DNA from 3 places in the Paenibacillus sp. KS1 genome. Region 3 is predicted to be linked to each of the others. Evidence: riboswitches for the same ligand, from Rfam matches in the RefSeq annotation. Region 3 holds a riboswitch; each other region holds the start of a gene.
The links. A riboswitch is a leader RNA that binds a small molecule or an ion and turns the genes downstream of it on or off. The one in region 3 is predicted to bind cyclic di-GMP.

Region 1 (10,505 bases), on a different contig from region 3:
CAATATCCTCCCGCATCTGTTCTACCTGCTGGGCAAACGCAGTATATGCCCGCCAGTCGTGCAGTCCGTTCTGCCGTTCCTGTTCCAGAACCTTCTGCACAGCTGCTGCAGCCAATTTGCCCTTGTCCTTATGCATGATATACAAGCGCAATGACCCCCCATGTGTAGAAAGTACTTCTACATCTGTTACTTGGAGGCCGTGCATGGAGAATAGCTGTTGAGCCGAGAACAAGGAGAAGTAAGAAAAGTGCTCATGATAAATCGTATCGAACTGCTTATATCGAATAAGATTGAGTACATGCGGAAATTCAATCGTAATGGTACCTTCCGGATGGAGCAGCCGCTTCAGACCAGCGACAAAATCCTGCACGTCCGGGACGTGAGCCAGCACATTGTTCGCTACGATTAGATTCCCGCTAATCCCCTCGTCCTTAACGAGCTCTTCCGCCAGTCGTTGTCCGAAAAACTCTGCCTTCGTCGGAATTCCCTTATCCCTCGCAAGTTGAGCCACATTGCTTGCTGGTTCTATGCCCAGTGTCCGTATACCCTGCTGATGGAAATACTGCAGTAAATAACCGTCATTGCTCGCAATCTCGATGACCTGTGAATCAATGTTCAGTTGAAATCTGCGAATCGCCATGTCTGTATATTGTTCTGCATGCTTCAGCCAACTTGTAGAATAGGAGCTTAAATATAAGTAATGCTTGAATATACTAGCCGGGCTCGCGAACTGATCAAGCTGTACAAGACAACAAGTATCACATACATACGAATGGAGCGGATAATGGGGTTCGGCATTCCCCAATTCCTCTGGTGTTAGGAAGGCATTTGCAAATGGAGATTGTCCTAAATCGACAAAGGTGTGCACAAGCTGTGTACCGCATATCCGACAATGTGAGTTCATTTGCCTTCTCTCCCTCCTTCTCTGCGAACATAATCGACGATCTGCCGCTCTGATAGCACTCTAGCGTTAATTCCTGCACGATACTGCTGATGCCAGGAGATCGTCCATGCTACAGCCTCCTTGATAGACAACTTCGGATGCCAGTTTAATAGCTGTGCAGCCTTGTTGCTATCCAGAAATAGTCTAGGCGCTTCATAGCGAGAGGCTGCTTGTTCTAGCACCACTTGTATGTCTACCTGCCAGATCTCTGCTGCCATTTGAATGATATCTTGAACGGTTGTGTTTGGCTGTTCCAGCGGCCCGAAGTTCCATCCATCTGCGTACTGCGGATGATCCCACAGCTTCTCCGCCAGAAGCAGGTAACCGTGCACGGGCTCCAACACATGCTGCCACGGTCGTACCGCGTTCGGGTTCCGAACAAGTAGTGGTTCAGAGGCGGAACAAGTTCTTATTACATCCGGCAGAAGACGAGATTCTGTCCAATCCCCGCCGCCAATGACGTTGCCTGCCCGAACGGACGCCATTCTAGGCCCTTGACCATCCTCGCTGCGAAAATAGGAATCTCGATAGCTTGCTGCAATGATTTCGGCACAAGCCTTGCTTGCACTATAAGGATCATGACCGCCTAGCGGATCTTCTTCGCGAAATGGAAGCACCGATTCCCCTGTATTGCGATAGCACTTGTCGCTCGTTACGTTGATAACAGCACGAACGCTAGCTGTATGACGAACCGCCTCCAGCAGATACACCGTTCCCATTGCATTCGTGTGAAAGGTGCTTACCGGATGTTCATAGGACGCTTGTACGAGCGGCTGTGCAGCCAAATGGAACACAATCTCCGGCTCGTGCTCCGACATCACCTTCAGCAGAGCTGAATAATCATTCACATCTTTGATAACGGAGTGCCTACACACTGCTTGAATATCGGCAGCAGCATACAGATTCGGCTTCGTACTCGGTGATAAGGCATATCCGACAACCTCCGCACCCAACATGGACAGCCATATCGTCAACCAGGATCCCTTGAAGCCTGTATGTCCCGTAACAAGAACCTTCTTTCCCTGCCAAAAAGCTTCATTGATCACGCCTGCCACACCTTCCATGGCGCTTGTCCCCGGCCCCACAAGTCCACCAATTTCTTCTTATCCCGCATCGTGTCCATCGGGTGCCAGAAGCCATGATGCTCATAAGCCATAAGCTGCCGCTGGCGTGCTAGTTCGGTTAAGACATCCGTCTCCCATACGGCAGCATCGTCAAGAATATATGAGAACACGTCAGGCTCCAATACAAAAAAGCCTCCATTTATCCAGCCGCCATCCCCTGCAGGCTTCTCTGTAAAATCGATGACCTGCTGCTGCGCCAAGGCAAGCGAACCGAATCTTCCTGGGGGCTGAACTGCCGTTACTGTCGCATATTTGCCATGGGATTGATGATACGCAACCAATTCAGCAATATTTACATTACCAACTCCATCTCCATAGGTGAGGCAAAAGGTAGAGTCGCCAACATACGCTTGAACCCGCTTAATCCGTCCTCCCGTTTCTGTGCCCTCACCAGTATCGATTAGTGTAACCTTCCACGGAACAGCATTGTCCCCATGATAGTCAACAGTGTTACTACCCATATCTAACGTAAAATCCGTATGCCGCATATAGTAATGGATGAAATACTCTTTAATGGCGTGGCCCTTGTATCCCAGACAAATGATAAACTCACGAATCCCATAATGGCTGTACAGCTTCATAATGTGCCACAGTATCGGCTGGGGGCCAATCTCGATCATCGGCTTCGGCTTGACCTGCGTCTCCTCACCGATTCTCGTTCCGTATCCGCCTGCAAGTATGACTGCCTTCATACAGCTCCCCTCCATAGACGCTGATAAACAGGATGACGACTTAAATCGGTCGCTTGGTTCACATAACTGTTATATCTCCGCCCTAATTCTTCGCGGGTAACGAGATGCTGTAGCCCCATGCTTCGATAAATGCTGCCTTCCGAAAGGGTTGGTCCAATTTGCAACTTTCGAAGCCGTGTCTCCTCTGTCCATGGGCTATAGAAAAACTTGATAACAATGGCCGGATACGGATTATCATTGAAGGGGTAATCGATAAACGGATGGGGAGAGAAGTGTCTTCCTGGAGCATAATTCCCCCGAGGGTACTTATGAATGAATCGGCCGGTATCAGGCAAAATAAAACCATGATGGCGCTGCTCTACTAAAGGCTTGGCTGGATCCGGCTCATCATAGCCGTAGTTAGGGTCATCAACTAGCATAATCGTACGAATAGAATACATACTGCTGCCCATCTCATCCAGCGAAGAAAAGAACTTATTCTTATCAGGGAAGCATAGAAATTCCGTTGTATTCAACGCCATTTTCCAGCCCATGCACTCTTCCTCGATTTCCATGACCTCTATATCAACCTGTTCTGCGTCAAATGTAGGGACTTTGGAATCTCGAACCTCCCAATGGGGAACCAATTGTCGGCAAATTTCAACAGAGCGATCCGTCGACCCTCGATTGATGAGAATTCCATGATCAAAAAGTGAAGCATGATGCTTCAGCCACCATGGCAGTAAATATTCCTCATTGTAGAAGTGAGAGATTACAGTTCTCATGTTTTTCATACCTCCTTTTCCTATTACTATATGAATCTCAAATAATAGAAGCCTCTCATAATCGTTCCTACATACATACCTTTTTTCATCGCAATTGTCTGGTTCTGCTTCTTCCAACAACGCTAATACGATAAAAAAAGAGGCGGCCCTTGGTTGGACCACCTCTGAATCATTCCGTATGCAACTAGTTCCCTGCTTATTGTGTAAAGCTATGTTACTGTTAAGATTTTCTTGCCAGTATTTCTCGCAGCACAGGCTCCAGTCCATCTGCCATCTGCACAAACCCTAGATCGGTAGGATGAGTGCCGTCCACGAAGCATTCAAGAGCATGCTGTGGAAGAAGCTGTTCACCATCACAGAAGTAGATATGACGATCCCCTGCTTGCCGCAAGGATTCCACTAACGTCATCTGCATGTGCTTGCGTACTTGATGCAGTCTGGAGTCCTCCTCATCGAAGCGTGTGAAGGAGAATGCAAGTCTCGATAATATAAGAATCGGAACTTCTGGATGCGCTTTACGATAAATCCGTACGAATCGCGGCAGTGTCTCCGCATATCGTTCTGGAGAGACGCTGTTCGCTTCGTAGTCCAGAATAAGACAAGCTGGATCGGATATAGATGCAATAATATGAGCTAGCTCGGCCTCTCCTTTTCCATGGCCAGAGAAGCCTAAGTTAATGAATTCACGATTGATTCTTCGACTAAGAATGTTCGTGTAACACATTCCAGGACGCATGGCGCATGCCCCTTGGGTGATGGAGGTTCCGTATACAATAACCTTGCCTGGATCCTCATAAGCAGGCGGGGACTCCACGATGGCATCCCTTTTCAACCCGACCATGATCTCCTCTACCCCTTGATACAGCGGGAAGTTCAGAACGACAAGCCTTTTCTGTGCTTCATCTCGGAAAAATAGGACAGACTCATACTCAGAATCTCTAGGATTCCATCCTGCCGTCGTACTTCGGTAGTGGAGATGTCCATCCGCTTCCACATAGCAATCGAAGCCGCACTGCCCCGTCGCCGACATATGATACATGTCGTGTGGGCCAGACAACTTCACCCGCAGGAACAGCTTCGAAGAGTCCGTCACGAAGCGGATCTGACCACCTGCTGTATGATCCGCCAGCCAGTCGACTCCCTCTGGAATCTTGTGTTCTGGCGAAACGGGGAGACGTCGATATTTCCCCTCCGTAGACAGCCAGTGTAATCCAGCAATTGCGAACGGTGCTTCAAGCGGCGAATACCAGATCACATCGGATGTATTCGTCCTCTGCTGCTCCACCGTTAACTCTGCTTCCTTCACTTGTACATCTTGATAATCCGAATCCATTTGCAAGCTCCTCTCGAATGGTGTGCTTACCCAAACAGACACTTACTCACTGGATTAATTCTCCATAGTATATCCCTACTCCTCTTCACTTCTTACATAATTTCGATTGGGAGGGGGAATGTATGAAGAGTATTAATTTTGAAGACACAGGAGGAACAAGGTTATGTCCCGAAGAAGTCGGCGAAAGTTGCTTGTTACAGGTGCCGAGAACAGTGTCAATGCTTTTAAAGCTGAGGTCATGCGCCGCGAAGGATTTGCAGTAGATCCGAACCGGCCGAATGATGTCAAATATGAGGTAGCTAAGGAACTGGGTGTGCCGTTGCAAGAAGGGTACAATGGACAGTTGTCAACGGAAGATGCAGGCCGCGTTGGCGGACGAATCGGCGGCTCGATGGTGCGGGAGATGATTCGCCTTGCTCAGGAGAATTTAACAAAGCAGCAGGGGAAGTAAGATAAAGATCTCTTTCTTGGCATGCCAGGCATTATTTCATGAAATAATCATTCAGAAACGGTAGGAGTGTCTGCTTATGTGCTATGAGAGCATTATTATCGGCGGCGGCATAGCCGGGCTGCAAGCTGCCATTCAGCTGGGGAGATACCGACACCGCGTGCTGGTGATCGATAGTGGTTATGGCAGATCTACGATATGCCGCTCCTACCATAATGTGCTCGGATGGCCTGAGGGAGTGTCCGGTACTCAGCTTCGTCTTTTGGGTAAACGGCAGGCCACATCGTTAGGCGTACATCTACTTAAAGATACCGTGACGAGTCTCGCACCTAATGGCGAACATGGCTTCACCGTGACGACAACAGAGAACGGCCTCTTCACAGCAAGTACACTCCTGCTCGCCACTGGAATCATGGATCGGCTTCCATCCTTGCCCAATCTCATGCCCTGCCTAGGCCTTACGGTGTATGTGTGCCCTGATTGCGATGGTTATGAAGTGAGCGGTCGGCGAACCATTGTGCTTGGTTCTGGCTCTACCGGAGCTGATATGGCACTAACGCTATTGTATTGGACCCGTGACGTCGTCTATGTGAATCACGAGCAGAAGCCCTTGTCTGCTGATCAAATGCACCAATTGGACGCTCAGCAGATTGAAGTAATTGAAGCACAGATTGAAGAAGTAGTATGTAAGGAAGAAGGTGTCTTCAGTGGCGTGAGACTTTCCGATGGAAGGATCATTAATGGAGAGCGTGGATTTGTTGCCTTCGGAGGCAATGAGGTGAAGTCCTCCCTCGCAGAACAGCTTGGGATAGAGCGGCATGAAAATAAACACATTATGGTGGATCCACGTACGAAAATGACCAATGTCCCCAACGTATGGGCAGCAGGAGATGTATGTGTGCATTCGGAACAGGTTACGATTGCAATGGCGGAAGGTTCACAAGCTGCCATTTGGATGCATAAAGCAATCCTTCAGCAGGTTTCCCCTAAGGAAGGATCCTCATCACCTTAGATTGCTAACGCCACCTTCCAGCATCAGATTGCTGCAATTGAGTTTCACTGTTGCTATCCGATTCCCTACGAACCGCACCTACCATCATGGTGGGTTATGGAAAACATATTGCTACATACGGTACAATAGAGGCACAGACATAGTGCGTTAAGGGGGTGCCTCTTATTACGAAGAAGAATCAAAACATGTCCAGATTGCTTGGTTTCACGGCTCTATTGTTTCTCTTTGCTGGGTTAGCTCTTATCCTATATCCGAAGTGGAATCAATACAACGAACAACAAAGAGAGCTTCGGCTTCTTACTGAGTGGGACAACTTGCCGCAAGACAGCATTCAAGTAACCTCCAAGACACAAACCGATTCAATCACACCAAAAAAACGGGAGCCTAAATCCATTGACGGTCTCCTTGTATATGGGGCAATATCGATCGACAAAATCGATCTGCGAGAACCTATGGTAGAAGGAGCCACACCTGCTTCTCTCAAGGTTGGAAGTGGAATCGTTGTCCCCGGCCGAATGCCGGGCGAGATCGGCAACTTTGTATTGGCGAGCCATCGCAGTCTGACATTCGGCAGACACTTCAACAGGCTCGATGAGTTGAAAAAGGGGGATAAAGTTCAATTAGAAACGTCGGATCAGACCTACACGTATACCGTGCAATCGAAATCCGTCGTGACCCCAGAAGATCTGTCCGTTCTCGATCAGAATCCAACGGATCGGGAGCTGACACTCATCACCTGTGATCCAATCGACACAGCCACACACCGGCTTATTGTGAAGGCTGTCATGGAGAAGACTCCATAACGCCGCATCAATTAAAGACGCCTCCAAACTACTGTTTCTGTTGGATTGAAGGCGTCTTTTTACCACGGCCTGCTAGCTTCGTGGTGTATAGAAGTTTTCCGTATAGTAGACTTTCGATTTACCTCCGAAAAATACGCCCACACCCATTCGCGAATAATCTCCTAATATGTTAGCACGATGCCCTTCCGAGTTCATCCAGTTCTCATGAACGAAGATGGCACTCGTCTGGCCAGCGGCAATATTCTCTCCTGCGGACTTATATACGATTCCGTCTGCCTTTATTCGATCGAACGGCGACTTGCCATCCGGATTATTATGATCGAAGAAGCTTCTTTCTCCCATATCACCGCTATGCTTGCGTGCTGTTCCTGCGATTTTATCGTTCCATTGCAGCGGCTTCTTGCCATTGCGTACGCGAACTGCGTTCGCTAGATCGAATATTTGCTGCTCGAAGCTTGTCCGCAATTGCTCGCTAGGCGTACCGAAGTAACCCTTGAACGACAACTCCACAGCTTCAGCAATGAATTGGACAGCTGTTACCGTGCCGCGCTGACTCACATCATAGAACACCGTCGCATAAGCGTCGCCTACCTTGTGCATACTGTATGTTCCGCCGTTATCCTTGTAGTTATAGATGGTATTGCCTTTCTTAATTCGGCTGATGGAAGACCCGTAGGCTGCTGTAACTTCCTGCTTCGTCGAACCAAATCCAATGCTGCCATAATCAGCCTTAGCATTCGAGTATAGAGCTACAACTTTCTTGTTGAGCACACCGACCTGCACATACTGCTTATAATCCTTGTTATAGATGTACCACTCGAACCCGTACTCGCTTACGTCTTTGCGTGCTGGTTGTCCCAGTCGCTCGAAGAGCTGCTTCTCACTCATACCGAGCGAAATGCCCTGAACCTTGACTCCTGCCACCTGTGGCACATTCAATTCTGATGCAGCAGCTCCGCTTCCGCTTGTTTCATCCGCTGCATAGAGAGTTGGCTGTGGCATGAACATGCCGAACAGCAATGCAGCACTAAGCCCTATTGCAATTCGTCGCTTGGTGCCTACCAATGATTGTTTTGCTTCTACTTGCCAGTTTGCGTTGTTGTCAGTTGTTGCCGTACAACGTGTCCGCATTCTTACCATCTCCCATTCTTTGACGTTATCCGCTCGAATGAGATGAACACCAGGGGCGCTTCTTATATATACAAAAAGCGCCACCCTAATGGCGGCGCACTTAAATAGACGCTCGTATTGTCGCAATTAGGGCAACCCGGCTGTCATCGCATTGTGTAAATGCATTAGACCCGTGGCTTTGCGTCCCCTGCTTTCGCGAGGGTTTGCCATTATCCAAATGTAACCGTTATATGTCTATGGTAACATGCAACAGAACTGCTTGTACACTCCTGAACGATTGTAATCTTCTGTATGTGGACAGAATAGTAGGATACCCGCCAAGGAACTCTCCTTAGCGGGTCATCACATCAACGTCTTACAAATAATCGCTTCCGAGCAATCCACATGAGTGCTGCGGCAGTGATTAGAATCATACCGACGATTGGCGATACAGGGGCTTCTTCACCGGTCTGCGGCAGCTTGCCGCCCGGCTTAGGATTCGGCTTCTTCGAATCCGTCTTGCCCCCTAGATCTGCATCATCAGGATTTCCTTCATCATCCTTGTCACCGTCTGGATTGCCCTTGCTTCCACCCGGCTCCGTCGTATTTCCTGTGTCGGGATCTGTCGTCTCCCCAGGTACCGTAGGCTGATCAGGGTCAGTTGTCGTTCCAGGATTTGTTGGCGTTGTTGGCGTCTTTGGATCTGTAGGATCGACGATCTGCCCAGGGATCGTTGGAATGTTCGGATCTGTCTTAGGAGGTGTCTTGTCGCCTGGCTTGCTTGGCTCCCACGGTTCGTAAGGATCCGTCTTGCCCCCTCCCCCTCCATCGGTATAACGAACATTCTCGACCGTAACGACAGTCAACTGCCCTCTCGTAATTTCGAACCCATTCAATGTAGTGTTGCGAATATAACCGCTTGGAGCCTCTGTTTCCTCGAAGAAGTATTTACCCGGCTTCAAGGCTGGAAGGGATGCTTCTCCGTTTGTATCCGTCGTTAAGATCGGAAGCTCTGCTCCTGCCTCATCTTTAACCGGATGCTTCTCCGTATCCAGAAGGCGGAACTTGGCACCAGACAGCTTTTTCTCTTTATTCTCATAAGCAATCTTAATCAGCTTCACTGAACCCGTCGGCGGCAAATCGAGTGTATTACGCACAATGACTACTGCTTCCTTGCCAGCGTTCACATCAAACTCGATTAATTCCGTGTTCAACACAAATCCGGCTGGAGCCTTTGTTTCTTCTGCATAATACTTGCCCGGATACAGGTTCGGAATCGTGACTTCGCCATGCTCATTCGTGATAAGCGGCGGCAATTCCACGCCTGCTTGATCCTTGACTGGCTGCTTATTCGCATCCAGCAAACGGAACTCCGCACCTGGCAATTTCCTTTCTTCATTGGCCGCATCAACTTTAACCATCTTAGCAGTTCCGGTCTTAGGCACTTCAGGCTCACGTGTATTCGGTACCTTCACTTCAGCTACTGCCTTCTTGCTTACTGTGAATTCGAATAAATCACCGTTCAACACATACCCTACCGGTGCCTTCGTTTCTTGCGCGAAGTATTGGCCTGGATTCAGATTCGTAATGATTAATTGGCCATGTTCATCCGTTACCAACTGTGTCAATTCTTTGCCTGTTTGATCCTTGGCTGGCTGCTTATGTGCGTCAAGGATACGGAATTCTGCACCAGGGAGTGTAGTATTCGTACCTGCCGCCACTTTAATGACTTTCACCGATCCTGGAACCAGTTTGTTCAAGACGGTAACCGGTGTGTCCGTTCCGTTCTTGACTTCAACTGTAATCGGCTGAGTATTGAGCACATACCCTTCTGGCGCTGTCTTTTCTACTAAATAGTAGGTGCCGCTCTTTAAATTTTCGAAGTTCAGGATACCATCTGCAACAGTTTGCCTCGTAGCAATGATATTTCCTTTCGCATCTTTAAGGACAAATTCCGCACCAGAGAGCAACGCACCGCCAGCTTCATCTTTCTTAGTTACAGTAATGGAGCCAGGAAGTGGTGTGTTCTCAACCGTACGCGTTGCTAATGTTGTCTGATCCTTTTTAATCTCAAATTGTATTGGCTTTGGATTTGAATCCAACTTATATCCCTCAGGAGCCCTTACCTCAATAAGTTGGTATTTGCCTCCGGGTTGGAGTTCTTTCAGCCTAAGCTTCCCGTTTTTATCCGTCTGCTCATCCGTTCTACCAGGAACATCCTGATACACGTCATGTTCATCCTTTAATTGAAGCTTGAAGATGGCACCCTGCAGCCC
Region 2 (10,505 bases), on a different contig from region 3:
TTCATGTTCTGTTAGATGTTCCATTGCATGCTCTGACCCATGCTCCACTTCCAGTCCAACGTTACGAACAGCAGCGATATCTGAAATGTCCGTCTGTGTATTCAGCACTTCAGATATTCTGTCTGCAGACACCTTAGCCCGAGACAGCATCATAAGCATCATCCCCACCATCATAAGCGCGAACAGAATTTGCATCATATAGTTCGTAAAGGCGATGACTTCTCCCACCTGCATACTGCCGCCGTCTACCTTGATTCCACCGAACCATAGAACAGCTACAATACTGAAATTCATAACCAGCATCATAACAGGCATCATAAGCGCCATAATTCGAGCAGCCTTCACCGTTACTTCTGACAAGTCAGCGTTCCTCTTCTCAAATCGTTCCTGCTCATACGAAGAGCGAACAAACGCTTTAATAACACGGATGCCTGCTAAATTTTCGCGCACTACACCATTTAATCGATCGAGTTTGGTTTGGACGTTTTTGAATAGAGGAATACCTTTGCGGAAAATAAGAATAAGTGCCCCGAACAACAAAGGAACCGTTACAACGAATATAAGAGCCATCTGCGCGTTCAGCGCGAACGCCATCGCGATCCCTCCCATGAACAATAGCGGAAAGCGAGTCATCATGCGCAGCATCATCAGCACGACGTTCTGCACCTGTACGACATCATTCGTTAAGCGCGTAATCAGAGAGGAAGTATGGAATTGATCCAACTTGTCGAAGGAAAAGGTCTGAATGTTCTTGAACATGGCTAAGCGGATATCTGCGCCAACATGCTGTGAAGCAATACTCGCAAAATAAACGCAGCCCATTCCACCCGCAATACCGACAAAGGCGATGCCGACCATCATGAGCCCTGTTCTTGCGATATATCCCATATCCCGATTCACTACACCATAATCTACAATATGGGACATTAGCGTCGGCTGCATCAGATCACATATGACCTCAACGAGCATGAGGAGCATCGCGCATAAAGCCGCTTTTCGATAAGGCAAGATATAAGCAAATAACTGTTTCATGAATACAGCGCACCTTTCACGTTAGTTTGGCAACTAATGATACAAACTGCAGGAGGGGACGGCTCGTAGCCTTATTGCAGAAACCCTTTAACAGCAAACAGCGGCTGCTATTCTATTCGCCTACCCTCTCTTCATCATGAGCAGACAGATTGTGATGCATATGCAGCAGGAAACGACGCAGCAGGATTTTCTCCTCCTCGCGGAATCCTTGGAAGCATTGCTGTTCCACTTCCTTCACGGCCTCCTGCACATGCCCTACGGCATCCTTGCCTCTTGGCAGCAAATATACGCGGGAAACCCGCAAGTCCTCCTCATCCGCACGGCGTTCGATGAGCCCCGCTTTCTCCAAACGATTCAGCATCACCGTAACCGTTGCTGGCTTAATCTTCGCCTTCTCCACTAATTCCTTCTGGCTCCGCCCATCTTGATCACTAAGCAGAAACAGCATCGGCAGCTGCCCAGGATGGATGCCCACATCCTGCACCTTCTTCATCATTTCATTGTTGTATGCCCGCACAACCTGTGACAGCAACACCTCTAACGAATCCAAATACGTATCTTCCATTGTCTATAAACTCCCATTCATTTATTTAGCCGACTACTTATTTTGTGACAGTAGTCTACCACAGAGCTGAATCGGATTCAAGCAGCAGACAACCCCCTCAACCGTACGTAGCCTGCACAAAAAAAAGCATCTGCTCACGCAGACGCTCTCTTCCCGATTCCCGTATATCATCAACAGTCCTACATACTGCCTTATTTATGGCTAGCATGCAGATCATGCATGTTCTGATGAAGCTCCTTAATCATATGATTCATCAAATATTGCTCTTGTGAATTCAGTCCGTGCTGATTGTCCTGTGCAATGTATTGCTGGATATTCCGCTTTAACAGTTCATTTCGTCTATCTAACATTTGTTCGTAACTCAAACAGAAGTCACTCCTCGCTTGTTGTACGTGCACAATTTAAGCCTATTTAAGTATAAGGAGTAGACTCTTGTTAGAAAAATGTGGTGTTCCCTCTTCCTGCCGCATCTGACCGCAAGAAGCATCATCTTCATGAAACAGAACGGTTCGCTTGTAATAATGCTCGCTTTTACTCCCTGTTAGTCCCCTGCATCAAATATAAGCCCATTCTTCATCATTCGCCACCGGGATCAAGTGCCTCTGTTAGTCTTGCATAGATGCTTACAATCTCATCCAGCTTCATACGGACAAGTCCACTGGATGAAGGGGCGACGAACTCATATACGCCCTCTACAACCGGATCTGCCTGTACACCCCAATTGATGCCCGCACGCCCACTGTACTTCTCATACACACCCTTTCCGACAAAACATACGATCCTCGGCTTATACATCTCAATTTTCTGACGAAGCTGCTGGCGCCCTTCCGCATACTCCTCTGCCGTTATCTCCGCAGCCGCTCGAGTCGGACGGGCAACAATATTCGTAAATCCATAGCCTAATTCAATCAGATCGCCATCTTCCTCCGCCTGGAACAACCTCGGAGTCAGACCTGCTCGATAAATGATCTGCCAGAATCGATTGCGTGGATTCGCATAATGATGCCCCGTTGCCCCTGATCTCAAGCTTGGATTGAAACCAACGAACACAATACGCAGATGCGGGGCAAGATGATCGGGAATGAAATCCATCGACATGACCTCCTTCACTCATTTACAACATCATGAGAAATTAGAAAATTTCGCATATTTTTCGAAGTCGACTCACATAATAGAAGAGCGGCAACATGCGAAAACGCTCGTGAGCTGCATAACATTCGTTTTCACTGTACCGACTGCGCTTGCAGACATACTTGGAACTTGCCGAGTCAACCGTGAATAGAAGGGCTGTCCATAGGGGCAGTTCTTTTCATTCAGCCCGCGCTTTTATTTATCCCATCTCATCAGCGCGCACAAATAAAAGGAGGGTTCTACCATGTACTATGCAAAAAAACAACCCGAGCCAGTTCCCGAGGAGCAAACATCCATCTGGCAATGCAGTCAGGACGGCTGCTCCTGTTGGATGCGGGAGAACTTCACATTCGACGACACCCCCATTTGCCCGATCTGCCAGTCTACAATGGTTGAATCGTCGCGTATGCTCCCTACACTAACGAACAACACCAATTATGCCCACACGAAGTAGAATCGCTCAGCTTCGACGTCCGCGGCTGGCTTCATCCGTCTATGGACTGAGGCTGGCCGCATTTTTTTACAGCGAAAGGTCTGTGCGCTCACAATGAGACACAGACCTCTTATTTATTCTTATTATGTTCTAGCGCTTGTACTAACGAACAACGACTGCCGTACCGCTTACTGCAACCATCAACATGCCTTCTCGCACCACTTCATAATCCACGTCAATGCCGACAATTGCGTTGGCGCCAAGTCGTCTTGCCGCATCCTTCATTTCTTCCATCGCAATGACACGCGCTTCCTTCAATTTGCTCTCATATGCACCAGAGCGACCGCCTACTACATCACGCACAGAGGCAAGGAAGTCCCGTACGACGTTGGCGCCCATGATTGTCTCTCCCGTTACAATATCTATATATTCTACAATTTCTCTGCCTTGAATCGATGGTGTTGTCGTTACGATCATCATTTCATTCCTCCTAAGGGTAGGGTAACTTGAAGTTCTTCATACATTCACTGTTTTCTATAGTATCCAGTATACAACGAGCCATTCACAGTACCTATTGATTAATATGACAATCCACCCTCATTTACTTACATTTTTGCAACATGCATCTGTTGATGCCTCTTCTCTGTCCAATCAGATATCCAGACTACCTTGACAAGACCCTATTCATTTGGTTATATTTTACATGTAAATAATATATCGTAATTTCTTGCGACGGAAGCACCCGTAGGAATGGGCAATCATGCCCTTCTTGCGGGTTTTTTTGTTGTCCTGAAGTTAACGACCAAGAGGAGGTTTACAAATGAAACAGAGAGGTTGGCAAGTCTCAGCAGTACTGCTCGCCGCGTTGCTTCTACAGCCATTGCTATCCGCTGTATCGCATGCAGCAAACAAGGAATTATCCCCCACAGCGAAGACCGCATTGACCAAGATAGCTGAATCCGCTACCCCAACCCAAGCCAGCTCCATAGACTCCATGTACAGCGAGCTCATTTCCTTGCAAAATCAGAGCCTGCAACGAGACAACACCCTGAAGCAGGTGCAAGCAAAAAATAAAGAAAACCTGACTAATGTACGCAGTAAGCTTCAACACTGGGATACCGACAAGATTAATAAACTGGAAGCCTCTCTAAAGCAAACAAGACAACGCTACGAACCGCTATTCGCTTCATACCAGCTCCTGAACGATCAGCTATCCCGCATGGGCTCCAAAAAAGACGACAAAAAAGAAATACTGCGCAAGCAGCGCGATATTGTGAAGGCCGCAGTGCAATTAGCAAGAATGGACATTAAAACAAAGGTAGAAGCAGTAAAGAAGGCACGTGAGAGCAAATCGAAATTCGTAAAACGCGTACGTGATATTCTGGCAGGCATCAATACCGTGAATGCCCAAATGAAATCAGAACGAAGCACGGTTAGTGAGTTACAGAAACGCACTACGCCACTATGGTCATCGCTCAATCAAGCAATTAAGAAGGGAGACGCCAAAAGTTCACTTCAGTCGCTAACATCCCTCGTCTCCCTAATTCGTCAAATCGATCAGTCCAAAAAGAAGCTAGAGCAGCACGAGTCACGTATTACGGAAATTGTAAACAAAGCAAAAGGCACCTTCACTTCATGACATAATACAGGCTCTACGGTTCACGCCAACTGCAGATGGTCGCAAATAAAAATCCCCGGAGTTATCCGGGGATCATCATTCACATGCAGCTGCGACGTTGACTAGACGGAAGGGCGCAATCATTCTACCTCCAGCCGAGACCCTAATCGCCCTTCTACACTGACTGCTTATGCTGTTCTAAGGCAGCGTCTATATGCCCTTCTTCATCAGAAGTATGCCGCGTGAAGCGTGCTTCAATTTTTTTGCTAATCAACAGAGACAGGCCTATAAATAGGACGACAAAAATAAGTTGCAGCGGATGATCAATAAATCGTTGTATATCGTGACCAATATAGGATACGGAGAATACCATGAGCGCCTTGCCAAAGAGAATCGCAATGAAGAAGGAGCGGATTCGCATGCGCGCAACAGCCGCGACCATATTAATAAGAACGAAGGGACCTACTGGGAAAATACTAAGCAAGAAGACATAACTGAATGCATTATGACGCACCCACAGCATGCTCTTCTTCACCTTCGGCTTCTCAGCCCAGCGAGCGAGCAACGGGTGGCCTGCTGCCTTGCGCACAATGAGGAACGTCAGCATGCAGCCGCTCACGATTCCAATCCATGAATAGAGAAATCCGAGCCACAACCCATATACTGCAGCATTCACACCTACAATAACGAGGGTAGGCAGCGGCGGGATAAAGGACTTCATGAACGTCAGTAATATGCCCGGCAGCGGCCCGAAGGAACGGAATTGCTCCAACAACGCCTTCAAATGCTCTTCGGTAAAATAAGAAGTTATCTCGGATAGTTCCATGTTGTACGTATCCACCAGCCTCTATATTTATCTGTCCGAAATGGCTCAATATGATTGCCATTGTCATACGAGAGGAAGCCGCCATAAGCTCGCTTCGAACAATAGCATAACATACTTCATCCCCGCTATACTGCCTCTACAACAAAAAAGATCGACAAATAAATGGCGTGGCTGCGAATATAACAAAAGCGAAGCAGAAACACAAAGAGCCGCCCCTGAGGACGGCTCTTTGCTATTCATACGGCATCCCTGCCGCATAAAATTAATAAATGCCCCAAACCTTAGGTCTGGGGCATTGTAATTTCGTGTCTTACAGCTTTACAACGTTCTCAGCTTGTGGTCCACGGTTGCCTTCAACTACGTTGAACTCAACGCGTTGGCCTTCGTCCAACGTTTTGAAGCCGTCGCCAGTGATTGCGGAGAAGTGTACGAATACATCGTTGCCGCCTTCAACTTCGATAAAACCGAAACCTTTTTCTGCGTTGAACCATTTAACTGTACCTGTTTGCATGAACAAATACCTCCTAAAATTTACATGACCTCTTATTTACATAAATAAATAAAATTCACATATTGGACAAGGTTATTCTAGCTTCAAAATAACCCTCTGCAATATGTGAATCAGGTCAAATTTGAATATAGTCATCTTACCACATGGTTACCCAAATAGCAATTCCTGTTTTTTAATTTGTTTTAATTTCCCGTTGTCCAAGTCTTCTCAGGCTCAGACAACGTCAGCGTATTCAACTAATTAACCACATCTACGTGCTCAACCTTCTTTATTGTCATGTACATTACGAATGCACCGATCAGTGCCAAGATGATCGGAACGATAATGATTGAATTCAGCGAGACTCCCCCATTATTCGAGCACACGATGGAAACAATGAGCAAGGAAGACATGATCGTCGTCGGTGTCGAATATTTTTTCATGCCAAAATATAGCGGAATGAGGCTCATAATGCTTGCAGCCATTGCATTCATGATCAACTTCAATGCCCCTCCCCCAATTATCGACAAAGTCAGGGGCTCTTGTATAATGGGTACAATTGCATTTGCTGTCAACAAGATCGCGTTGAGCACAATTTCAGACACAATAATATTGCTAAATGTGAAGATGGCGATAATGGCCAACTTGCTGAGGAGGATCTTTTTCCGACTTATTGGATACATAAATAGGATGTTTATTGTCTTTGATTTATATTCATCAATAATGAACCGAGATATCAATACTGCTGCAAAGACGATAAAGATCATTCGTACAAATGAATCCACACCCACAAAAAGGGCAGTGTAATCCGCGAAAACAACTTCTTCCATCATGTTAGGACTGTATAACATCAAGAATAAGATGGCAATCGCGACAATATTTGCAATAATCGCGTTTCGGATATACCCTCCTATGCGATGCTTGCGAAGCTCCAAACCTATCAAATTACGCAACATGATCGCCCCCTTCCAACAATGATAAGAAGTATTCCTCTAGGGAGCTGTTTTTCTTATGGATCGATTCGATTAAGATATCGTTCATGACCAGTTCCTTCGTCAGCATACCCTGCTGGATATTCGGATCATATACTCGAATTATGCGCTCGTCCATGACTCGTAGATTGTGTATGCCTAGTTTATCTTCGAGCAGGAACGCAGCTCGCGTGCAATCATTCGTCACAATCTCAATATATTCGCTATTTTTCATACGAACCTCGTCCATAGACACTTCTGCAATTAATCGACCATTATTAATGACACCAATCGTATCTGCAACTAGCTCAATTTCACCCAGCAGATGACTTGATATCAATATCGTTGTACCATATTGTCTGCTCAGCATAAGAAGCAAATCGCGTATTTCCTTAATCCCTATCGGATCCAGCCCATTAATAGGTTCATCCAATAGAAGCAGCTCCGGCTTCGTTGTGATCGCTCTGGCGATCCCTAGCCGCTGCTTCATTCCAAGCGAGAAATCTTTAACTGCTTTATCACCCACATGGTTGAGCTTCACCAGCTCCAATGCCTCATCTATGGCCTTCATGTTGTGATATCCCATGTACTCGCAGTGCAGCTCCATATTCTCTCGTGCCGACAGCTTGTCATAAAATACAGGATATTCGATAATTGTCCCCATCCGAGCCAGCAGATGATACGACTTGGGGGCTAGCGCTTCCCCAAATACTTCAATTTGACCCATTGTAGGCTTAATTAAGTTCGTAATCATTTTCATAATTGTTGTCTTACCGGCCCCATTCGGACCCAAAAATCCATATATCTCTCCTTGACGGATGTTCATATTCACATTCGAGACGACCTCTTTACCTTGGAACGTCTTCGTTAAATGATGTGTACGTAATAAATACGTCATGCCAGTATCTCCTCCCGCTCAATGCGTGCTTCCCGATGACTTTATTGTATGAGGCATTCCTCTCTAATTCCTTACTCAATCCTTACAAAAATCTTAAGCTCTATTTGCTCTTCATTCAGTCTCACTCGACACACCTTGGTATTCCTGAAGCCGATTGCTAGATTATCTGCTCTACTCATTATCGTACGGGCATTGGAGCAATTCAATCCGTTATTTCCATTCTGATAGCAATGAATAGTTATAAAGTTGGAGGCATATAGATTGATTATCTATTATCAGGTATGAATCAACTCTAGTAGGTTAATACTTGTAGTATGTATACAAACTAGTATTTTCTTATCATTGACAAATTGTTCCTCGTAACCTATATTGAGCTTGATAGTTCCCTATGCCTATGATTACAGTCATCTTCGCTTGAATAAGAAGTGTTATGATTGATCAATCACATAGGGCACACTAATCGAAAGATTAGGCCGCAAAGCTTCGGAGTCTAACGGTCGTACGACCTATGATAGTCCGGCTGCAACTAACAATTCTGTTACTTGCAGCTGGACTTTTTTTATTTATATGAAGTTCTGGCGGAATTAACTGTCCGTTGAGCTATATAAATAAGAATGAGGAGGCATGGACTCACTTCGGTAGGGGAGGAATAAAATGAAAAAATGAGGTGGCGAATTGAATGAAACGTAGAGTAAAGTTGGCCGTAACATGGCTGTGCGTATTTGCCGTGTTCTTCGGGTTTATTCCTCACACACTGCAAAGTGCAGATGCAGCCGCACGTGATCCAATTTGGCCAGAGCCAGGTGCTGTGAAATTAAGCAAGACAGCGAAGCCAACCGGGACGCCAGGAGAGTGGCAGATTACTCTGACCGCCGAAGGGAAGAACGTTGAAGCCGGTGACACCGATGTCGTACTTGTCTTAGACAAGTCAGACAGTATGAAAAACTACAAACGGTTAGACAATGCCAAAAAAGCAGCGGAGAAATTTGTAAACACACTGCTTTTGTCCAACGTCAAAACAAGAATTGCTCTTGTCACGTTTAGCACCAGCGCAGAGGACACATCATCCGGATTTCTTGGCCAGAATGACAAACAAAAGCTCCTGAACAATATTAAGGGTATCTCGGCTTCCGGAGGGACAAACATACAAGGCGCTCTCAACACAGCACATCAGTTACTAACTACAAAGAGTTCAGCTAAAAATAAATTTATTGTGCTGCTTAGTGACGGTGCGCCAACGTTCAGTTCTCCTGCAAAAAAAGCCGCTCCTTATTCATGGCCCAATAACAAGTATAACTTTGTACTTTCCAACTTTGACTACACCAAGACTATCGGTTCCGGCAACAGCTATGATTTATCCTCTGGCTTGTTCGGAGATCGATACAAGATAGATAAATATACGGTTAAGGACAATGGAATTCCTACGATATCTCAAGCCAAAACATCCAAGGATGCAGGAATCACCATTTATTCGATCGGGCTCGAGGTCGGCAGTGATGCTAACGCTGTATATGTCTTAAAGAACAGCGCTTCAGCAAACAACTATTACCCGTCTGACAGCGCAGAGCTGGAGAAGGTCTTCTCTGAACTGGCAGGGAAAATTTCTTACGCGGCTGAAAATGCTATAGTCAAGGATCCGATGGGTGAAATGTTTAACCTTATTTTCAAAGGTAATGCACCTGTTGAAAAGCAAGACTATACAGCATCTCAAGGCACGGTGAAATGGGATTCAGTTTCGGAAACGTTTGTATGGGACGTTGGCAACATCGTAGAGGGAAGTCCGGCAACCCTGACATATACCATCAAAATGGACTCTTCTAAAAATCCGAGTGCTGATGTCAATTACCCGACAAACGGACGAACCACCATGGAATATACAGATGTGAATCATCAACGTACAACAAAAGATTTTGAAGTGCCTCAAGTCAGCTTCGGCAAAGGCTCCATTCTTGTTAAAGGCTACAAGGTTAATGAACAAGGCGAGCCTATTAACGCAGACGGCAAGGTTGTCGAACGTGTGGATCTTGCAGAGCAGTTGTACAGCGAGTCTTTCGCTGTCAATGGGAAGGATGCGCTGGATATAGGGCCGAAGTACAAGGTTCCTGCTCCGAAGCTTGATAACTATGTGTTGAAAAAGGGCACCGACCCTACAGAAGAAACGTTAACACTGCAGGAACCTAACAAAACAGTATGGTTCGGATATATGCTAGCTCCACAAAAGCTAACAATTAAGTATGTGGATAAGGACTCTGGCAAATCCATCGCTGACGACGATACTTCGCTCTCCGGCACCGACGGACAGACGATTACGTTGAAGGCACTCGACATCCCGGGATACACGCCTGAGAACGCCGAAGTTCAATACACATTTAAGGCCAAGGACAACGAGTATACCTTCTTCTACAAGAAGACAGCACTCCCTATCACGATCAAGTTCGTCGATAAGGATACGGGCAAGTCCATCGCTAACGATGACACTTCTCATTCAGGTAAAATTGGCGAGTCCATTACGTTGAAAGCTCTGGATATCCCAGGCTACAC
Region 3 (10,505 bases):
GGGAAAAAAGGCGTATTAGTCTTTCATTCCTATTCATAGCAGCTTTAGCGAATTTAGCGCTGAGTCTAGTGGCGTTCTCCAACCAGATCCCATGGGTGAACTTAATTGTGGCCGCGGCTATCCTTGCCTCTGTTCCTTTGAGCGTACTGTTTGTGAGCATATATTTGCTGCTTAACGGCAGAATCATGCTGAAGAAGGAAAGCAAGAAGCTCGCGAATATGCTGTCATTATTATTGAGTCTCCTGATCTTTGCGATGATCGGCATGTTTTTCTACATTTTCTTTATTTCGTATAATGATAAATTTGCTGTTTTTTATCTCGGGACGCTGCTCATCTTCATGTACTTTTCCTTTGTATTCGTCAGCTTTCTGGCGTATGCGATCTTCTATCATTACTGGAAAATATGGTACAAGCCCGATTTCATCATCGCGCTTGGCTCTGGTCTAATCGGAGGGGAACGAGTCCCGCCGCTTCTAGCGTCACGTTTGGATAAAAGCATTGAACAATATATGAAGTATCATCAAGTGCCTAAAATTATCGTGTCGGGCGGCCAAGGGCCGGACGAATTGCTTAGTGAAGCAGAGGCAATGAAGAAATATATCGTGGCGAAGGGAGTTCCAGAGCAGGACGTGCTTATGGAGGACAAATCTCGCAACACGATGCAAAATATGCTGTTCTCGAAGGCCATTATGGACGAGATGAAACCCGATCATAAAAGCATCTTCGTCACGAACAACTATCATGTATTTCGGGCAAGCATTTATGCGCGGCTCGCGGGATTGAAGAAGTGTGAGGGTGTTGGCGCGAAGACAGCAAGATACTACATGCCAAGTGCGTTCATACGTGAGTATATCGGGATCATCATGATGTACAAATGGTGGCACCTCGCAGTAGTAGCAATGATCGTTTTATTTACCGCCATGATACTAAGATCGGTAATATGATATAAAAAGATCGAGCCAGGATCCCCACATTTTCCCTTTAGCTCGATCTTTTTGTTTATTTCTGGATTGGAAGCGCCCTAAGCCTTCGTGCTTTTGTTTACGGATTATTGCGGCTTCACCATAATTTTCACTTGGTTTTTCTCTTTCAAGAGCGCCTCGAAGCCATGATCAACGACTTCATCCAATTGGATGCGCTTCGTTACCAGCTTCTCTGCTGGGAAGTAGCCTTGCTCCATCAATTTGATAACCGCAGGAAATACGTTGCGGTAACCGATGATGCCTTTCATTGTGCGTTCCTTCGTTACAATTGCATTCGGTTTAATAGTAGCTTCTCGCTCGAAAATGCTGACGATCATCACTTCACCGCCGAGCTTGGCTGCATCAATTGCATTGTTCAGTACAGCAGGAACTCCCGTTACTTCATAAGCGACATCCACGCCGCCGCCTGTCCGTTCGCGAAGCTCCTTCACGACATCGACTTGCGAAGGATCAAGTACAATGGCTCCGAGTTCTGCTGCTTTTTGCTTACGCTGCTCGGACAGTTCAATTGCATAGATCTCCGATGCACCGGCAGCCTTCAATGCTTCGATCACAAGCAGTCCAATTGGGCCTGTACCGAATACGGCTGCACGATCCCCAACTTGAAGCTTGCTTTGACGAACTGCATAGAGAGCTACTGCGGAAGGTTCAACAAGCGCTCCTTGCTCGTAAGAAACGCTATCTGGAATCTTATGCACCATGGGTTCGTCTGCTGCTACATATTCGGAGAAGCCTCCACCGCCGCCAGCGAGACCAAGGAATCCCATCTTGTCGCACAGGTTATACAAGCCTTGTTTGCAGGCTTCACATTCACCGCATGCGAAGATCGGCTCTACAACAACGCGATCGCCCTTCTGGAATTTGGTTACACCTTCTCCAACCTCGACGATCTGTCCAGAGAATTCATGTCCCATAACGATTGGAGCTTTCTCTCCAGTTAGAGGATGGGGAGTGCTGTCTGAAATGAAGATCGGTCCTGCCGTATATTCATGCAAGTCGCTGCCGCAGATGCCGCAGCATTCGACTTTAATTTTCACTTTGCCTTTGCCGGCTGCTGGTTCTGCAATGTTCTCCACGCGCAAATCTTTGACGCCATGCCATCTTAATGCTTTCATGTGCTCATCTCCCCAGAAGTATAGAAATGAAATACTGTACGGAATGGAAACGGGAAAATATTTTCGGAAACGTTTCCGATATTAAATATGTCACACTCTCAGCGTGATGTCAATCACAGTCTTTTGTTGCAGGAAGATCAGGTGAATAATGTGAATGCAGATGGTATGATACAGAATATGGATTGATTGGATTGGTGGAAGCAATTCCATTTGTAACGGGAGGAAGATGTAGCAGTGGTTCAGAGAAAAGTCACGATTGAGGACGTTGCACAGCGAGCAGGGGTCGGATTGGCAACCGTATCGCGTGCAATCAATGACGCAGATGGCATTAGTCCGAAGACGAAGGCCAAGGTAATGCAGGCGATTGAAGAGCTAGGCTTCGTGCCGAACTCATTCGCGCGCAGTCTTAAGGTACGGCAGACGAAGCAAATTGCGCTAGCTGTTCCCGATATTCGCAATGCCTTCGTTCCGGAGATTGCCTATTCCGTCGAGCAGGCGGCCAAAAATTACGACTACCGTGTCGTTCAGATCAATACATTAGGGAATGCACGAGCAGAGCTCGAAATACTCAGGGAAGTGAAGAAGCTTCATGTGGACGGCCTGATTGTCCTGCCGCTAGCTTACCCTGCAACGCTGCCTGACTTGATTAATAAATCGAGCATTCCAGTCTCCGTTATTAACTATGGGAAGAAGCTCGGTGACGATGTGAAGGCGGACATCGTTAGTCTATCTACGCAAGAGGGTAAACTTGTCATGGAGCATTTCATGAACATAGGCCGGACGCGGATTGCGTATGCAGGTGCGCCGAAGCATATCATTGAGGAGCGTTTCTTTGCCTACGAGGATGCCCTCCCGCAAGTAGATAGCTCTCTGGTCTATCTCGGAGATGATTTCTCGATGCAAACGGGATTGAAGGCAGCCGATTATTTCGCAGGTCTAACGAAAATGCCGGATGCGATCTATGCGGGCAATGACATGATTGCGATGGGACTGCTGAACCGATTCAAGGAATTGGGGATCCGCGTGCCCGAAGACATTGCGATTGTTGGCATTGATAATATTTTGTGGGGAACGATTACGACGCCGCGGCTTAGCTCTGTGTCGATCATGGGAGCAGAGGTTGCCAGAGTAGCGACTGAGCTGCTGCTTAACCGGATCATCGAACAGAAGCGCGGTGTATATGAACGAGTGCAGTTTGAGCCTCGCCTCATTGTTAGAGAATCGAGTGTGGCGATGACACGCAGCTCGCAGCAGTTGGACTGATCCATATCTTAGGGAAGAAGGGTAAGCTATGGTCAAGGCGGATGATGTGCCTCCTAATATGACAATATCATTTTAGGAGGCTAAAACCATGAAGTTTCATTTGATTGATATCGATACGTGGAATAGAAAACCTTACTATATTCATTTTTTGAACGAAACAAGATGTACATTCAGTTTGACTGCCAATATCGATATTACGATTCTGCTTGATAATCTGAGAGAAAAGAACAAGAAGCTTTACCCGGCGCTTATTCATATGACTGCTAAGATTGTGAATGCATATCCCGATTTCCGAATCTCCTATGATGAGGATGGAGGACTCGGATATTGGGAGAGCATGAACCCGAGTTTCACGATTTTCCATCCTGAGGACAATACGTTCTCTAGTCTATGGGCCTCATATACAGAAAAATTCCATGCTTTCCACGAAGGCTACCTAGCGGATGTACGGCAGTATGGCAAGGTGAAAGGACTACTTGGTAAAAAGGATCAGCCTGCAAATACATTCCCTATCTCTTGCATTCCATGGGTAAGCTTTACGGGATTCAATTTGAATGTGTTCAATGAGGGGACGTATTTGTTGCCGATCATCACATTCGGAAAGTATTTCGAGCAAACGGGTCGAGTCCTGCTGCCCGTATCCTTGCAGCTGCATCATGCGGTATGCGACGGGTATCATGCAGGCTTATTTGTTGGCGAGCTGCAGCGATTCGCTGATCATAGCAAGGAGTGGCTAGATGATCCGAATTAATACACATGATTGAGCAAAGTAATGAAGCCGTTGGAACAAGGCCATAATTAGCCGTTGTTCCAACGGCTTTTTTCATTGATGTGGAGTCGGTGAATGATGGTCTGACACAGTTTTGTCACAATTTAAAAAAATTATAAAGGAGTATGAAACATTTTCCTTGTTTGATGCATCTAAGTTGCAGGTGGTAATTTTAGACTTGGATATGATTGCAACTTAGGAGGATGAAAAAGTGAAGAAACTTGTGTCAGGTTTTGTTGCTGCGGCACTCGGCTTTACGGTGGTAACGCCCACAGCTGTGCAAGCAGCGCCTGCAACTTACACCGTATATGTGAACGGAAGCAAAATTAATACCGATCAGCCGCCAGTATACACGCAGGGCCGTGTGCTATTGCCGATGGCGGTTATTTTCCAGTCGCTTGGCGCCAGTGTAAGCTACGATTACAAAACGAAGAAGGTATCAGCTTACAAAGGGAGCACCTCAGTAATTCTGAAACTAGGCTCCTCAGCGGCAACGGTCAATGGCAAAACTGTCTATATGGATGTTCCAGCCAATACAATGCAGGGCAGAACGATGGTTCCGGTACGCTTCGTTAGTGAATCGTTGGGCGCAACAATCAACTATGACAATTATCAAAAAGTCGTGCGTGTGACTTCTGGCAGTACGCCGACATACCCGGATCGTCCGACATACCCAGATGAGCCCGACTACTCCGGCGATCTTAGAGGCGTCAATTATGTGACAACACAGATCTCAGGCCAATCCGGAGATGCAAGCGATATTCGTGTCAGCTTCTCCAAGGAACAGTATGAAAATAACCTTGATCAATATCGCGTCATGATTGTTAAAGCGTCGAACTCCTTTAATTTGAACAAGGCTCGTTCGGTATCTTCCAACAATTATACCGTAGTAAACAAGAGCGGTGACGATCCTGTAGTCAGATTGGATTCCCGAGCACGTGACGTAGATGGAGACTACATCCGTACGAATGTGAAGTATGAAGCTTATGTATTGTCAGTGGGCAGAACGAGCAACCAACAGGTGCTCTCGAACCCATCTTCAACCTTTACGTTAGGCGACAACGCGGTTGCAGCGGCAACGAATGTGCAAGTGCGCAATGTGGCGAATTATAACGACGGCCGTGATATGCAGGTCAGCTTCTCCCGTCCTTCTAACGACAGCCCAATTCAAAATTATCGGATTATGGTCGTCAAAACGAAGGATGCATCTCGTTTCGATGCTTATGAAGCAGACCGCGTATCCAGCAATAATTATACGACCGTTCCGAAGTCCAGCAACTCGACGTTGACGACAACCTTGAGTTCGACAACTAGAGATACAGCGGGTGACTTAATTCGCAATGGCGTACCTTATACCGTATTTGTCGTAGCTGTCAGCAATACGAGCTCGTATGTTAATAAGCTATCCTCCAGCTCATCTTCGATCACGCTTGGACAATCAGCTGGTGTTCCAGTGATTACGAAGGTCAGCCAAGTGGGTAATTATGGAGATGGACGCGATATTCAGATCAGCTTTAATCGCTCTTCCGATGAATCGCGCGTAAGCTACTACCGGATTTTTGCAGTGAAATATTCGGATGCTTATCGCTTTGATTTGAATGAAGCTAACCGGGTTTCATCTAGCAATTATTATGATGTCTCGAAGAATGGCTATAGCATTACTTCAACATTGCCATCTAATATGCGTGATGTGAATGGCTCACTAATCCGCAGAGGGGAAACGTACCGTCTGTTCGTCATGTCAGTTTCGAATAGCAACTCTGATTACAATGCATTGTCGGGCGCATCTGATTCCATCAATATTTCGAATAACTCAACGGTGTACAGTGCTTCCAATGTAAGAGTAAGTGATGTCGGAGATTATAATGACGGCCGCGATATGATGGTTACCTTCAACCGGGCCTCGGATGAATCGAATATTAGCCAGTATCGAATTATGGTTGTGAAGACGAGCAGATCGTACCGCTTTGATGTATCCGAAGCGAACAACGTATCCAGCTACAATTATACGTCGATGAACCCGAATGGCAGAGACGTTAGCCTCAAGCTGAGCTCTACTGCGAGAGACGTAGATGGGGACCTGATCCGTAACGGAACCAGCTACCAAGTATATGTGCTTTCTGTTGGACGCGGTAGTTATGTGAATTCCCTGTCCAGCGCCTCAGATACGATTACGTTGTCTAACAATTCGACGGTGTACCCTGCAACGAACGTATCGGCAAGCAGTATGGGTGGAAACTACAATGATGGACGGAACCTGAGTGTAACATTCAACCGTGCTGCAGATGAATCGGATGTGAACCATTATCGCGTTATGGTCGTGAAGTCTTCCAATGCAAGCCGTTTTAATCTAACAGAGGCCAATCGAGTTAACAATTGGAACTCAGCTGTCGTGTATCGGAGTGGCAGCAGCTTGTCACATGTATTCGATCAGGATGCAAGAGATGTAGATGGAGCACCGATTCGCAACGGCAACAGCTACCGGGTATTTGTTCTGTCTGTAAGCTCCAATAGTCAAGCGAACAATGCGTTGTCTGCTCCATCTCCAGAGGTGACGCTTAAAGGCAATGCCTCGGTTGATGTCGTGACGAATGTAGAAGCGAAGATTATTGGCAAAAACGGCAATGCCAGCGACATTGAAGTAGGCTTTAATGCACCATCCAGTAATTCATACGTAAATGAATACCGTATTATGGCCGTTCGCGCAGATCAGTCCTATGCATTCGACGCATATAGTGCGGGACTTGTGAATTCATCAAGTTATATTCGGGTTGGGAACCAAAGCGGCTATGTGAGACAATCGCTGACTAGCAGTTTGCGGGATGTTCAAGGTAATGTTATTCAAAAAGGTGTTGCTTACCGAGTATTCGTGCTTACGGTAGCTGACAATAGAAGCGGCTCCTCGAATGCCTTGTCTTCGCCTTCTGGTGAATTTGCCTTGGTAGATCAATCCGTGCAGGCACCTACGAATGTGTTTTTGACAAGAGAAGGGGGGAATAACTTCAAGGCCTCCTTCTCGAAGCCAAGCAACGACAGCGGGATTGCCTATTATGCATTGATGGTCGTTCCTTCTAGCTCAGCGAACTCCTTCAACCTGGATCAGGCGAATCGTTTAAGAGGAGTAAGCGTAATTGGCGAAGAATCTAGAATGTTCTCGCTGTCAGATAATGATGCATATGGAAATCCAATTCGCAGCGGCGTTGCCTATAAAGTATTCGTTATGTCCGTAGCGGATGGGCGCAATGCAACAGTGAATGCACTGTCCACTGCATCCAACGAAATGACAGTTGGTGACGGATATTAATCCCCATGATGTGAAATAGAGAAGATAGATAGATGGCATTCAATAAGAGCCTCGGAATGATTTCCGAGGCTTTTTATGTATCACCAAGAGTACAAGAGAGTTGTGTAATGAGTAAGAAATGACTTCAGTGCTGTCTATTAGGTAATTGGTAGCGTAGAGGGGGTAAACAGTAGCGGTTGTATAGGAGAATCGACAAATGTGTCGAGGCAGTTGGAGATAATTGCACGAATCTATGGGAGTGAGGTAGGAATGGATAGGGATGTTTTTGTCGGAAATAGGGTGAAACAACCTTGAAAGTGACTACAAAATGACAAAAAATGATTTTTCGTGTCGAAAAATTGAAAAGTGTTATGAAAAAGTATTAATCTTTTCATTCGAGCAACCGATATAAAATATGGGTCTTGAGTTGGATAGGGGATGCGACCGTCCAACATGCTGATATGTAATATGTACTTTAGACCTATTCACGCGATACATGTCACAAGAACTAGTGCGTAACATTGCTATGACATTCTTGCCTGATAATCGATCTGCAACACGCAATGGATACATCAAGAAGAACAACATCAGGATTGAAAGGCAAACTCTTCGAAAGATGAGGACGCAAAGCCGCGGGCCTAACATCTTCACGGATTACGGCGGCCGGGTTGCCATTAATGTTGCGGTAACTACACAACGGTTATTCGGTGACAAGGCTATGCAGAATGGCCTTTTTTTTGCGCACAGAAGCTGGGGTAAATGATGGAAATTGTGTTGCTAAAATGGGACGAGTGTACTTCCTACGAAGACATAGATTCATTGATGGATCGATTTATCCCGTTCGTTACACCTGAAAAATACAAAAGGTTAGATAGACTTCGGAACCGTGAAGATCTTTATTGCACGGTTGCGGCTGACATATTGGCCCGCATGCTGCTATGCCGAACCTTGAAGTGTCCGAATAACGAACTTGTTATTCACACTCATCCCTTCGGCAAGCCATATGTGGAGGGTGATCCGGTATTTTTCAACATCTCTCACGCCGGTGCGTTCATAGCAGTGGCATTGGATGAAGCGCCAATCGGGATTGATATTGAGCAAGCAGGAGAATGGAAAATGGACGTGGCTAGGCTGATATGCTCGCCGCGTGAGTTGGAATTGCTTGCAAATACGAACGACAGTCGTGCGCGTCAGGAAATGTTTTTTTACATATGGACGGCTAAGGAAAGTGTTCTGAAGGCATTAGGAACGGGTCTTAGCCTGCCTCCCAGCACATTCGAGATTGTGCAGGAGACAGCTGTACCTATACAGCATAATCAATTATGGAATGTTGATCATAATTATGTAAAGCAATATGTCGTTCCTGTAACAGGCTATAGTATGACTGTGTGTGCACAGCATATGGAATTTGCCAAGCAAATAGAGTACATCACATGGGAGCAGTTGACTCATAGGTTTACGAAATGGGTTGGATCGTACAAAGGAGAGGACGAGAATTGGCTTTCATGGAATTGACAGTAGAACGATTGGCAGGCTATGACGTACATTCTATCGAGCTGCCTGAGGAGACAATGCGTCTTCTGAAGAAGCATTCGACCGAGCATTCGGTCAAGTTGGAATCCGTCATGTTCAGTGCGTGGGCAACGCTGTTGTCCCGGTTCTACAACTCGCAGCAAGTAACTCTTCATGCCGTTCAAGCGGGACACGGCAATGCAAACCATACCGTAGTCAGTCAGGATGACGTAACCTTGCAAGGAATTATGAGCATTCATAACAGCTTGTCGGCTTGCGCAGAAGGACGTAACCTGACTTGCTCTGAAATAGCTTCTGACAGTGATGTGGCAACGTATTGCTGGTACGGAGAAGATGTTCGGCCCGTGCTTCCAGAGGGAGAGCAGGTATGTGACCTGCACGGCTGCATTCAGCATGCTGCTGGAACGGGCGCATTACCGATGTTCACAATGTATTACAAGGAAAATCAGTTCCAGTTATCGACGGTAGAGAAGCTGGGTGAGTACTTCTTGCAGCTGCTGGAAGAAGCTGTGAAGCATCCTCAGAAGCGTATTGGCGAGCTGGAAATGCTGACAGAGCAGGACAAGCGCCAGTTAATTGAGGGGATGAATCAGACGCGAGCTGAATATCCTCATACATTCACGGTTCAGGCGCTGTTCGAGGAACAGGCTCAGATGCATCCGGATCGAGTAGCTGTTATCGAAGATGATCGCGAGTTGACCTATTGCGAGTTGAATGCTCGTGCGAATCAATTGGCGCGCAGGCTGCGGAAGCTTGGCATCGATCGGGAACAGTCTGTTGGTATTATGGCAGAGCGCAGTGCAGAGATGGTTGTCGGTATCTTAGCGATTCTTAAGGCGGGAGGAGCTTATGTTCCACTTGATCCCGATCACCCTCAGGATCGCATTCAATATGTCCTGGAAGACAGTCGTACGAAGCTGGTACTGACTAGCAGATCGTCAGATATAGATTTGCCGAATACCATCGAGCAGGTTCATATGGATAACCCGAGCCTTGCTGATGAATCTAGCGATAATCTGGTATCTGTGAATCAGCCAGAAGATCTTATATATATCATTTACACGTCCGGTTCGACAGGAAGACCGAAGGGTGTCATGGTGACTCATCGCAATGTCATTCGCCTAGTGAAGCGCACGAATTACGTAAAGTTTGGCGAAGGCGACCGTATTTTGCAGACAGGATCGCTTGTGTTCGATGCCTCAACCTTTGAAATCTGGGGCTCCTTGTTGAATGGCTTAGGGCTCGTGCTTATCGACAAGACGACGATACTGGACGCTGAGCAGCTGGAGCAAGCGCTCGTCCGCCATCGGGTTACGATTATGTTCTTGACGACAGCGCTGTTCATTCAATTGGTTGATCGCAATCCGCGCATATTTGCGCCGCTTCGCCAATTGCTCGTCGGTGGAGAGCTGATGTCGCCGAAGCACTTCTATCGAGCGGCTAAGGACTGTGCACCGATTGAGATTTCGAATATATATGGTCCTACTGAAAATACAACCTTCTCTACTTCTTATCTGATGAAGGAAGAGGGAGACGGGACAATTCCTATCGGTACGCCA

Region 1: it holds a riboswitch for cyclic di-GMP, as region 3 does, so the genes downstream of both, BBG47_RS16880 (CAP domain-containing protein) here and BBG47_RS00640 (4'-phosphopantetheinyl transferase family protein) in region 3, are expected to answer to the same signal.
Region 2: it holds a riboswitch for cyclic di-GMP, as region 3 does, so the genes downstream of both, BBG47_RS15465 (VWA domain-containing protein) here and BBG47_RS00640 (4'-phosphopantetheinyl transferase family protein) in region 3, are expected to answer to the same signal.

What each region holds. Positions count from the first base shown of each region.
Region 1 covers NZ_MAIS01000049.1:17,998-28,502, forward strand. Annotated here, with positions in the region: gene BBG47_RS16840 (class I SAM-dependent methyltransferase) at 1-904, opposite strand, end outside; gene rfbG (CDP-glucose 4,6-dehydratase) at 901-1,989, opposite strand; gene rfbF (glucose-1-phosphate cytidylyltransferase) at 1,986-2,759, opposite strand; gene BBG47_RS16855 (glycosyltransferase family 2 protein) at 2,756-3,523, opposite strand; gene BBG47_RS16860 (SGNH/GDSL hydrolase family protein) at 3,744-4,856, opposite strand; gene BBG47_RS16865 (alpha/beta-type small acid-soluble spore protein) at 5,020-5,307, shown strand; gene BBG47_RS16870 (NAD(P)/FAD-dependent oxidoreductase) at 5,384-6,316, shown strand; gene BBG47_RS16875 (class D sortase) at 6,502-7,119, shown strand; gene BBG47_RS16880 (CAP domain-containing protein) at 7,192-8,250, opposite strand; cyclic di-GMP riboswitch class I at 8,378-8,468, opposite strand; gene BBG47_RS16885 (SpaA isopeptide-forming pilin-related protein) at 8,598-10,505, opposite strand, start outside.
Region 2 covers NZ_MAIS01000043.1:26-10,530, reverse strand. Annotated here, with positions in the region: gene BBG47_RS15515 (ABC transporter ATP-binding protein) at 1-1,032, opposite strand, end outside; gene BBG47_RS15510 (MarR family winged helix-turn-helix transcriptional regulator) at 1,145-1,597, opposite strand; gene BBG47_RS29940 (hypothetical protein) at 1,789-1,962, opposite strand; gene mug (G/U mismatch-specific DNA glycosylase) at 2,174-2,689, opposite strand; gene BBG47_RS15500 (cold-shock protein) at 2,973-3,182, shown strand; gene BBG47_RS15495 (YbjQ family protein) at 3,324-3,638, opposite strand; gene BBG47_RS15490 (hypothetical protein) at 3,982-4,800, shown strand; gene BBG47_RS15485 (TVP38/TMEM64 family protein) at 4,955-5,605, opposite strand; gene BBG47_RS15480 (cold-shock protein) at 5,916-6,116, opposite strand; gene BBG47_RS15475 (ABC transporter permease) at 6,353-7,051, opposite strand; gene BBG47_RS15470 (ABC transporter ATP-binding protein) at 7,041-7,964, opposite strand; cyclic di-GMP riboswitch class I at 8,405-8,492, shown strand; partial or broken gene BBG47_RS15465 (VWA domain-containing protein) at 8,644-10,505, shown strand, end outside.
Region 3 covers NZ_MAIS01000001.1:130,214-140,718, forward strand. Annotated here, with positions in the region: gene BBG47_RS00615 (YdcF family protein) at 108-944, shown strand; gene BBG47_RS00620 (2,3-butanediol dehydrogenase) at 1,049-2,098, opposite strand; gene BBG47_RS00625 (LacI family DNA-binding transcriptional regulator) at 2,333-3,361, shown strand; gene catA (type A chloramphenicol O-acetyltransferase) at 3,450-4,112, shown strand; gene BBG47_RS00635 (stalk domain-containing protein) at 4,342-7,434, shown strand; cyclic di-GMP riboswitch class I at 8,003-8,089, shown strand; gene BBG47_RS00640 (4'-phosphopantetheinyl transferase family protein) at 8,173-8,928, shown strand; gene BBG47_RS00645 (non-ribosomal peptide synthetase) at 8,919-10,505, shown strand, end outside.